3 regions of the Lysinibacillus sp. UGB7 genome follow, and region 2 is predicted to be linked to each of the others. Evidence: riboswitches for the same ligand, from Rfam matches in the RefSeq annotation. Region 2 holds a riboswitch; each other region holds the start of a gene.
The links. Region 2 has a riboswitch for cobalamin ahead of ACOMCU_RS10905 (helical backbone metal receptor). Riboswitches for the same ligand answer to the same signal wherever they lie in the genome.
Positions count from the first base shown of each region.

Region 1 (3,287 bases), on a different contig from region 2:
TGTTGAATAATAAAGCACGTGTTGATAGTGGCTCTGAAATAGCCGTATTATATTTGCCGCTATCTTTCAAGAAAGAATAGTTATCTAAACTAATAATACCGCGACCATAGATTAAGTCTAATTCTTCATTTTCAAAGGCAAGTGAGATAGATTCAGAATCAGGAATAATTTTCACCTTCACTTGATCTACCAACGGCTTTTCACCCCAATAATTTTCGTTGCGACTAAAAAGCGCATATTCATCCTTTTTATAATCTGTTAACACCCATGGACCTGTTCCAACAGGTGCTTGTATGCTTTCATATGTAGCGTCCTTTTTTGGAAATCCATTATCCCCTAAAAAACGGAACGGACGAACAAAGGCCAATTCATTTAACACTGGATAATAGGGTTCATCTAACTGTAGACGGACTGTAAAATCATCCTCTTTGACAACTTCTTTAATGTGGTTGACCATCCCCATCCAAGAATGCATGTCTCGATTTGCTAAAACAGCATCAAAATTGCGAATCACATTATCAGCATTAAATGCAGTTCCATCTGAATATTTTACATCTTTTCTTAGATGAAATACATACGCTGTTTTATCTTCTGAAATATCCCAGCTTTCCGCTAATTTTGGAGAGACTGTCCCATCATCGTTATATTCCACTAATGATTCATAGACCATTACCTGCGCAGTCATTTGGTTCGGTAAATAAGTATGTGGATTTAATGGCCCTATATCTAAAGGCCATCCGATGGTCAACATCTTGTCATCATTTTTTGTGGCATTTTGTGTTTTCCCATCACTATCATTAGCACTAGAACAGCCTACTAATACGATCATAATCAGCGCTAACATCAATGGGTATATATTCTTTTTTATACTCATAATCATTGCTCCCAATCTATTTTCTTGGTGCTACCATGCGAAACATAAAAGCTTCTTCATATTCGAAATGTAGCCGATCCTCTGTTGTTAAAAACCATCGCTCATTTTTATCGAGTGGGATATACCCGCTTGGTAACATGCGCCTTACTTCCACATCAAACCCTTCGGCAAAAAATGCGGATGCGATGTCATCTAACATATGTAAATTCATTTTAGTCGTGCCAAATTGACGAATGATTTTCTCAATATTTTTCATACTCGGATTGTTCCGATAGTCTGAAAATGTTGCAATATAGACACCCTCTGGCTTTAAGGCTGCTTTTATTTCTTTTGCATGTGCTGCTAAATCGCTTATTAAATAAATAACGGATATGCTGGTGGCAATATTAAATTTTTGTGAGAATTGTGCAATACTCGTTGTAGCAAAATAGCTAAGGGGCAAATCGGCTTTACGAGCATTGGCAACAGCTATGGAATCGATCGCTAAATCACTTGAGCAAAAGGTCGTTCCCGATACAAATATCTTAAAACTCCCCCTTGATTACAGCCAAAATCTAATATCGACTTGTTCGTTAAGTCGCTCTCAAGTATCATCTCCAGTACTTTTTCCCAATGTCAAAGCCCATGCTCTTCTTCCATTGTTGCTTCGCCGCCATTTGGCTCCTTCCACCAAACATCATATAATTGGTTTTCCTTCATTTACACCACCTTCAAGAATACATTATCTCCAGATAGAAAAAGGCATAAAAAAAACCTTATTCCAGTAGAATAAGGACAGAAAAACTCGCTATAAAAAGGCTCTCCATCCATCTCCCTATCTTTCGTAGATCTCCAATGAATCTTATTACAAGCAGGCATACTGGCTTATGAATCGTCATCTTGCTTCACCTTCCCAAGTACATTATAAAAGCATACTCAGTAATACTTGAAACTAAACTCCTCATTTACAGCTGCGGGACAGCATGGGATTTACACCCATTTTCCTTTTAATCATGTGGATATTCTTCACACAAACTTGTAATGTTAGATATTAAATTAGTAATAAACATAACATGCTCAATTTCCGTCGTCAATTTTATTTTCTGAATATAATAAAGTTTTGAAGTTTTGATTATTATTTTTGAAAAAAGCCGCCAACACTCCCGTGAGGCGGCTCCTTGCTATTTTTGATGTTCTTTCAACATCGCATCTGTGAAAGCTTGAGATTGTCCTCGTGGAATACTTAACGTTTTCCATTCGTCGCCCTTAATTTGCTTAGCAATATAGACAATTTGACCAACATGTGAAGCGTAATGTGCCATTTGTCTTTCAATGGCATCTATGACCGTATGTTGCTGTCCTCTAATCGTCACTGACCTTAATAAATCAGCTTCTGTTACCCCCTGTAGTGCATCCAGAAACACTTGCCAGCCTTTTTCCCACGTCGCTAATATCACTTCTTTTGAGTCCAAACTATCATTAAATTCATCATCACGATTCCTTGTAGTTTTCTCACCATCCGTTGTTAAAAAATCCGTCCATCTGGAAATCATATTCCCACTAACATGTTTGACAATGACGGCAATGCTATTCGAATCTTCATTAAAAGCCCAATGCAATTGCTCATTGTTTAATTGTGCGAGTGTTTTATCGCCATCCACTTTGACACGTGTAAATCTTTCGAGTACAACTTTTAAATATGTTTCACCCATAGTCATACAACAACATCTCCCCTTCGCCTTAAACTGTAACGTTGCTCTTACCTCTACAATTATAAACGAAGGACGAATGAAGCAGAATGCGATTTCAGGAAAATTTCCCACTCAACCTTTTAGCGGAACACCTTTTCCAGTTACTCATTTTTATAGGTCACTTTCGACAACGAATACCACGCGGAAGTCATCAGATTATCCACGAAACACTAAATTTCCTTTAGCGCGTACAAAAAAAGCTAGTGCTACTTTACAATAGCACTAGCTTTCTGTTATAAGTTTTCTTCAATATATGTTTCGATATCCCCAGCGATTGTATCGATTGGTACATCTTCATCCTCAGAATAACCGTTATACATTTTCACGAGAACGCCATCTTTATCCACTAAGAAAAATTGAGATCCATGGATAACTTGGTCGCTGTTCGGATCATCCTTCACCCATATTTTCGTTGATTTTTGGGCAAATTGCTCAATATATGACTGTGCATAACCTGTAAGAAGATTCCATTTCGACTCATCTGGCACATTATAATGTGCTAAATAATCTGCTAATACTTCGGGCGTATCCACTTCTGGGTCAATTGAAAAAGCAACTATATTATAATCTTCTACACCTTTTTCTTTCAGCTTTTCTTGTACCTGTGTCATATTAAACGACATTGGCGGGCAAATTGAAGTGCAATTTGTGAAAACATACATACCTAACCATGGTTTCCCTTT
Region 1 is NZ_JBMGUV010000007.1:182,151-185,437, reverse strand. Features, by position in the region: gene nikA (nickel ABC transporter substrate-binding protein) at 1-874, opposite strand, end outside; gene ACOMCU_RS09010 (hypothetical protein) at 891-1,316, opposite strand; cobalamin riboswitch at 1,706-1,908, opposite strand; gene ACOMCU_RS09005 (DUF1572 family protein) at 2,035-2,571, opposite strand; gene ACOMCU_RS09000 (SCO family protein) at 2,838-3,287, opposite strand, start outside.
Region 1: it holds a riboswitch for cobalamin, as region 2 does, so the genes downstream of both, ACOMCU_RS09010 (hypothetical protein) here and ACOMCU_RS10905 (helical backbone metal receptor) in region 2, are expected to answer to the same signal.

Region 2 (3,287 bases):
AATGTTCAACAATAATCATACGCGTACCCCCTTGCTTCTTCGTTGCTTATAGAAAATATACGAAAAAACAGGTGCGCCAATAAACGCAGTAATAACACCAATTGGCAACTCACGTGGCACGATAATCGTACGTGACACTAAATCACAAATAATAAGCAATGTAGCTCCATTTAAAAAAGATAATGGCAATAGATGACGGTGATCTGAACCCCAAATCATCCGTGTCATATGCGGTACCACTAAACCAACAAACCCAATTGTTCCAGAAACCGCAACCGCTGCTCCTGTCAGCATAGAGCCGCCAGCTAAAATCAAATATTTACTACGTTTCACATTAACCCCTAAATGCTTCGCGCGCTCTTCTCCATACAAAAGAACATTTAACTCTCTTCTTTGCGTCCAAAGCATCGTCGAGCCAATCACAACAAACGGTGCAATCATTTGCACATATGGCCATCCACGCATGGATACCGAACCAAGTAGCCAGCCGATAATTTGTCGTAACTCCTCACCAGTTAAAGCAATCATTAACGAAATAAGAGAACCTAAAAACGAACTAAAAATAACGCCCGTTAAAATGAGTGTTTCCATTTTTAGTGACCGGTCAACTAACCTAGCAAAGCTCATAACAGCTACCATTGTTAACACCGCACCAATCATACTAAAAGTTGGCAATGTGTATAGGCCAACAACTGGAATAGAAATACCAAAAAACAACGTCATAACTGCCCCTACAGACGCTCCAGACGAAACACCCAATGTATATGGATCTGCTAGAGGATTTTTCAATAAACCTTGAAATGCTGCCCCTGCAATCGCAAGGGACGCCCCTACAAGTCCTGCCAACATGACACGTGGCATGCGAATTTTCCACAAAATATTGGCAGCTGTTTCATTTGCCGCCTTATTCCACAATACTTCTAGTGGAATGTGAACCGAGCCTATCGATACGCCACACCAAATGCTAATGATTAGAAGCGTAATCGCTGTGACATAGGCAAAAATTATTCTACTCACTCGAAAGCCTCTGGGTAGATGGCTTTAGCTAATTCTTCAAGACCATCAGCTAAACGTGGACCCTGACGACTTGTCATATTTTCATCTACTTGCACAATCGCATTATTTTTCACGGCAGTAATTGTATCAAATCCAGCACGTTGGGGAATTTTCGTTAAAATATCTGGTACATAATTATATGTCACCACAATGACATCTGGATTTTTTGCAATGATTTGTTCAGCATCAATTTTGTACCAGTCACTCGTATCAGCCGCTATATTTTCTGCATGGATCATGTCTAGCATTTCCTGCATAAATGTATTCTTACCAGGTGTATAAATTTCTGGTTCATCAGATGTCTCTACAAAGACTTTCTTTGACTCCACGTCCTTCAATTTCGCTTGCACTTCTTCAGTTTTTGTTTTCATATTTGCTATCATTTTTTCAGCTTCTGATGATTTCCCAGTTGCACGCCCTAATTGCTCAATTGTGGTATATGTCTCATTAAAGTTATCTGCGTTTGCTACAACATATACCTTGACATCAGCTGCTTCTAGTTGCTCTATTGCACCTTTTAGAGACGCAATCCCTGACTCATGCGCAAAAACGATATCTGGTGAAAGTGCAATAATTTGTTCAATATTAAACTCCGTACTGCCTACTTTCTCTTTGTCAGCCGCCTCTGCTGGAAAATCATCATAATCATTGACACCAACAATTTCATCATTTAAACCAAGTCCAAATAAAATTTCCGTATTACTTGGTATCAGCGATATAATTCTCTCTGGTGGTGCTTCTAGTGTAATATCATTACCAGTAACATCTGTCATCGTAAGCGGGAATGTTGCTTCTTCTACTTGCGGGGTTGCCTGTTGCTCTGATGCAGGATTGTCGTTTTTCGTGTCCTTGCTATTACATGCCGCAAGTAAGCCCATTGCTAGAAATGCTGACAATCCTATTTTCCAATACTTTTTCACTGTAAATCCTCCCTAATTAACCTGTCTGTGCGCATATTTTATCGCTCTGTTTTTTTGATTTATCGATAAACTTTTGCATTTTATCGCCCCACTTTGAGAATTTATCGCCCACAATCTTTAATTTATCGAAACAACCTTATAAAACTGAAAACACCCCTCATCACAAAAGATGAGGGGCGTGTTTGCACATAAATACATACGCAAAATTCCACCACCCTATCCTCGTAGGCTGTATCGTGTTGCTCTATAAAGGCAGGTCTCCTGGCTCGTGTGCTATTCGTTTTTTCATGCCTTCCCGAAAGATGTTCAGTGGCGTAGATTGAAAAAACTCACACTTACAGTGGCGGGACCGCGTCGGAATTACACCGATTTCCCTTTTCACTTTACTTAGTAAAGAACCTTTATAATATTCAGTTGTTTTCATTATACATGAAAATAGAATGATATAACGATAAACCTTACACAGATAAAGCCGTCTCAATGACTTTGAGACGGCTCACTATAGCTAGATGATTTCCGCAAAATACTGCACAGTTTTCATAGGGGCACCGATTTCACGCAATGCCCATGTGTCCTCTAAATAGATGTCTGCGAGCATTTCATATTTGCCACCAAATTTTTCTGCCCATTCTACTGCTACGACGCTTTCATATAAATGTGCCATTTTCTCTGCCACTTTTTTTGCCTCAAATGTTTTCATTGCTGTATCTAAGTGGCTGAAGGTTTGTAATGTCACTACTAACTTTTCAAGTTGCTCAGCTACAATTTGAAGCAATGGACTAGCAGTTAACTTCGCCAATCGCTCTTGCATGGCTTGAACAAACAATTCATGTGCCTGAAACTTATCCACTAAGCGAATAAGCTCTAATGCTAAAATATTGGCTGTCCCTTCCCACACTGTGAGTACTTGCGCATCTCTCAGTAAACGAGGCGTTACAAAATCTTCAATATAGCCATTTCCACCATGTAGTTCAATCGCTTCACTTGCATAATGCACGGCTTGCTCAGCTGTTTCTTTTTTCATGATTGCGATGTTCAAACGATTCATAATAATGTCCTGCTCATTGCCCTGACCACTTGTTACCTTATCGTACAATTGAATGACATCAAAGACAGTTGCAACCTCTACATGTAACTTTGCTGCAAATTTCCCTAATGTATCTTTAATCATAGGATATTGTGTTAACGGCTGCCCGAATGCATGGCGATTTGTTACATAATGCTTCGCTTCTAAATACCCTCGGCGCATAATACCAATCGAGGCAACAGCATTGCAAATTCTAGACAAATTAAGCGCTTCCAACATATAAT
Region 2 is NZ_JBMGUV010000010.1:12,176-15,462, reverse strand. Features, by position in the region: gene ACOMCU_RS10915 (adenosylcobinamide amidohydrolase) at 1-19, opposite strand, end outside; gene ACOMCU_RS10910 (FecCD family ABC transporter permease) at 16-1,017, opposite strand; gene ACOMCU_RS10905 (helical backbone metal receptor) at 1,014-1,976, opposite strand; cobalamin riboswitch at 2,210-2,394, opposite strand; gene ACOMCU_RS10900 (acyl-CoA dehydrogenase family protein) at 2,482-3,287, opposite strand, start outside.

Region 3 (3,287 bases), on a different contig from region 2:
AATCAGAAATAACGATATTTTGCTTGGTATCAGCCATATGAATCATTTTATTGTCACCAATGTACATGCCTACATGATCGGGGTCTGTTCCGGTTTTTTTACTCTTAAAGAATAGTAGATCCCCTTTTTGTAATTGATTTCTCGCAACATATGTCCCTTGTTGAATCATATAATTTTCATTATACGTGCCTAGATCTACACCGTTCTTCTCGAAAATGTACATTAAAAATGAAGCACAAGAAAATTTGTAAGGATATGTAGGCTTGTATTCTGTATTGCTGTATGTAGCCTTTCCTATTAAGCTTTTCCCTGTTTGAATTAGTTGGTCCGCTTTCGTTGCAACGGCTTGTGCGTTTTTTTGTGCATTTGTAGTTGCGGCCTCTACTTCTATTGGATGCATAGTAGCTGGAACCATGCCCAATGAGCTAAAACCTAATGTTAATGCTAATGTAGTTGTTAAAAATTGTTTTTTCATGCTGTGTGTTACCTCCTGTAATACTAGCGATTGGAATAATACTGTTGGCTAGTGATTGGAATAATCGTAGCATGAAAAAGTAGCGGTTCTTCTAGGTAAATGTTTCCACGCGCAGCATTGACTAGGCCTTAAAGCTTGATATAAAAGGCTTTATCGTAGGAATTTACAGTTTCATTACAATTGTTTCAGTTACTGTATTATTAGCTGAAATAGGTGCCTATGTTGTTAGTGAATCCTACAAGTTGGTCTATCAAGGCAAATCGCTCCATGTCAGTGAAACTCGGCCTTGTATAGTGCCTGAAGTCGATTACTTTAAATATATTACAGCCCATAAATTAGATGGTTTTAGGGAGTGGTGGATAAAACGGGTGAAGTGACGGATAGGACGGGCAGAGTGGTGGATAAAATTGCCGAAGTGACGGATAAACTACTCGAAGTGACGGATAGACTCGCCGAACTGACGGGGCATCGAAGAACAATTTGAGGTACTGCAATTTATAATGTCAATTGAAGCAGCCGTCAATGATTGATGGCTGCTTTTTAGATATCACATCATTGGTTTACATTGCTTGAATCATTTCTACTCGATTCTCGAAAGGATCTCTAAACTCAAAACGTTTAAAATTGGGTATTGGAACCGCATCAATTATGTCGATTTGATGTTCCACCAATAATTTTTGCCAATAGGACAGATCTTCAACCTGGTAGGCGATATGGGCTTTTGTCGTGAATCTATCAAATCCATCCTCTGTTCCTACATGCACCTCTATAGTGCCAACTTGTAACCAGAATCCGCCACGTCCTTTAAGTGAATCTGGTTTTTCAATTTCTTTTAAACCTAATACGGTGCAATAAAAATGTTTACCATCCTCCTCAGTACCTTTTGGAATCGTTATTTGTGCGTGATGTAATCCGATAATCATTTATATCCCCCCTTTGTCTTAGTTTCCATACCTACTTCTACTAACTTCCGAATATCCCTCTTTTAGAAGCTGATTTTACCGGGGTGGCGGATAAACTACTCGAAGTGACGGATAGAACAAGCGAAGTGACGGATAGACTACTCGAAGAGACGGATAGACTCACCAAACTGACGGATAGACTTCCCGAACTGATGGATAGGAACAACACCACTACCGAAATAATTCTACTTTTCTGAAAAATATATGCTATAGTTAGAGCATAATTGAATATTGTGTAAGAATTGGTGCCAAATGAAAGTTTGGCTTAAAAGGGAAGTCGGTGAGAATCCGACGCTGTCCCGCAACTGTAAATCGGAGCAAATCACAAATGCCACTGGGGAACTGGGAAGGCTGTGAGGTGTGGATGAGAAGCCAGGAGACCTGCCAATATCTAGTACACACCAAATAACCTACGTGGAAATAGGTGGTGAGATGTGACCGTATCGGCACTGTGCGAAAACGAAAGAAATAGTACGATGTTAGGATGAATTTCGTATCGTTTCGTTCTAGTTAATTTCGACCTACAATAAACCATTTTCCGAATAGGACAATGGCTTTTTTTATTTTACAAAAGGAGAGAGAGACATGACATATACAACTACAGCAATTGGTTACCCATATATTGGGGAAGACCGCGAATGGAAAAAAACATTAGAGGCATTTTGGAGAAATGAGCTTTCAGAGGAGAACTTTTTACAGAAATTAAAGGAAATTCGCTTAGGGCGAATCGACAAGCAGCTTCGTGCTGGCTTAGATATCGTAAGCGTAGGCGATTTCACCTATTATGATAGGATGCTCGATACCGCGATGATGTTTGGTTTAGTACCCAAACGCTTTAACTGGCAAGGGGCTGAAGTAGATTTACAAACCTATTACAGTGCGGCTCGTGGTAACGATCACGCAGTAGCGTGTGAAATGACGAAATGGTTTAATACGAACTATCATTACATTGTGCCTGAATTCGAGGGACAAACATTACAGCTGACAGAAAATAAAATTCTCGCTGCTTTCTTAGAAGCGAAAGAAGCGTTTGGCATTACAGCGAAGCCAACGCTGATTGGGCCGTATACATTTTGTAAGCTGACAAAGGGCTATGACAAAATTACAGAGGCTTCATTTATTTTAGCACTACTACCACTTTATACGCAGGTTATCCAAGAGCTAATAGATGCTGGCGCCGATTGGATTCAATTAGAAGAACCATCACTTGTCACAACACTAGATGATGCTGAGATAATGCTCGTTCAGGAAATTTATACACAATTAACCGCATCTGTACCAGGTGCAAATATTATGCTACAAACTTATTTTGAATCGTTATCCGCATATGAAGATATAGTAGCGCTTCCTGTCAAAGGGATTGGTTTAGACTTTGTACATGGCTACGATAATAATATGGAGGCACTGCGTCAATATGGTTTCCCGCAGGATAAAGTTTTAGCTGTAGGTGTTATTAATGGTCGGGATATTTGGCGGGCAAATTTAGCAGAGGTTAGCACAACAGTAAAGGCGATTGAACAGCTGAGCCATGTCAAGGATTTGTGGATTCAGTCCTCTTGTAGCTTACAGCATGTGCCTATCACTACGGCACTTGAGACAAAGCTTGAACCCGTTGTAAAAAATGCACTTGCCTTTGCCGATGAGAAATTACTAGAAATTACGGAAGTGACAAAATATTTAAAGGAAAAAAATCATGCCACGAATCAAACAATTTCAGAGAGCATGAAGGCGATTGAAGCTTTAAAAAATCATCCAGTACGTAATAATAGTGCGATTCAAAAGGCTGTCCAAGCTGTGTCCTCGCAGGATTTTGAACGCCAGCATGATTTTAAAGCTCGCCAAATGATTCA
Region 3 is NZ_JBMGUV010000038.1:3,621-6,907, reverse strand. Features, by position in the region: gene ACOMCU_RS23650 (C40 family peptidase) at 1-475, opposite strand, end outside; gene ACOMCU_RS23645 (VOC family protein) at 1,036-1,398, opposite strand; cobalamin riboswitch at 1,664-1,841, shown strand; gene metE (5-methyltetrahydropteroyltriglutamate--homocysteine S-methyltransferase) at 2,023-3,287, shown strand, end outside.
Region 3: it holds a riboswitch for cobalamin, as region 2 does, so the genes downstream of both, metE (5-methyltetrahydropteroyltriglutamate--homocysteine S-methyltransferase) here and ACOMCU_RS10905 (helical backbone metal receptor) in region 2, are expected to answer to the same signal.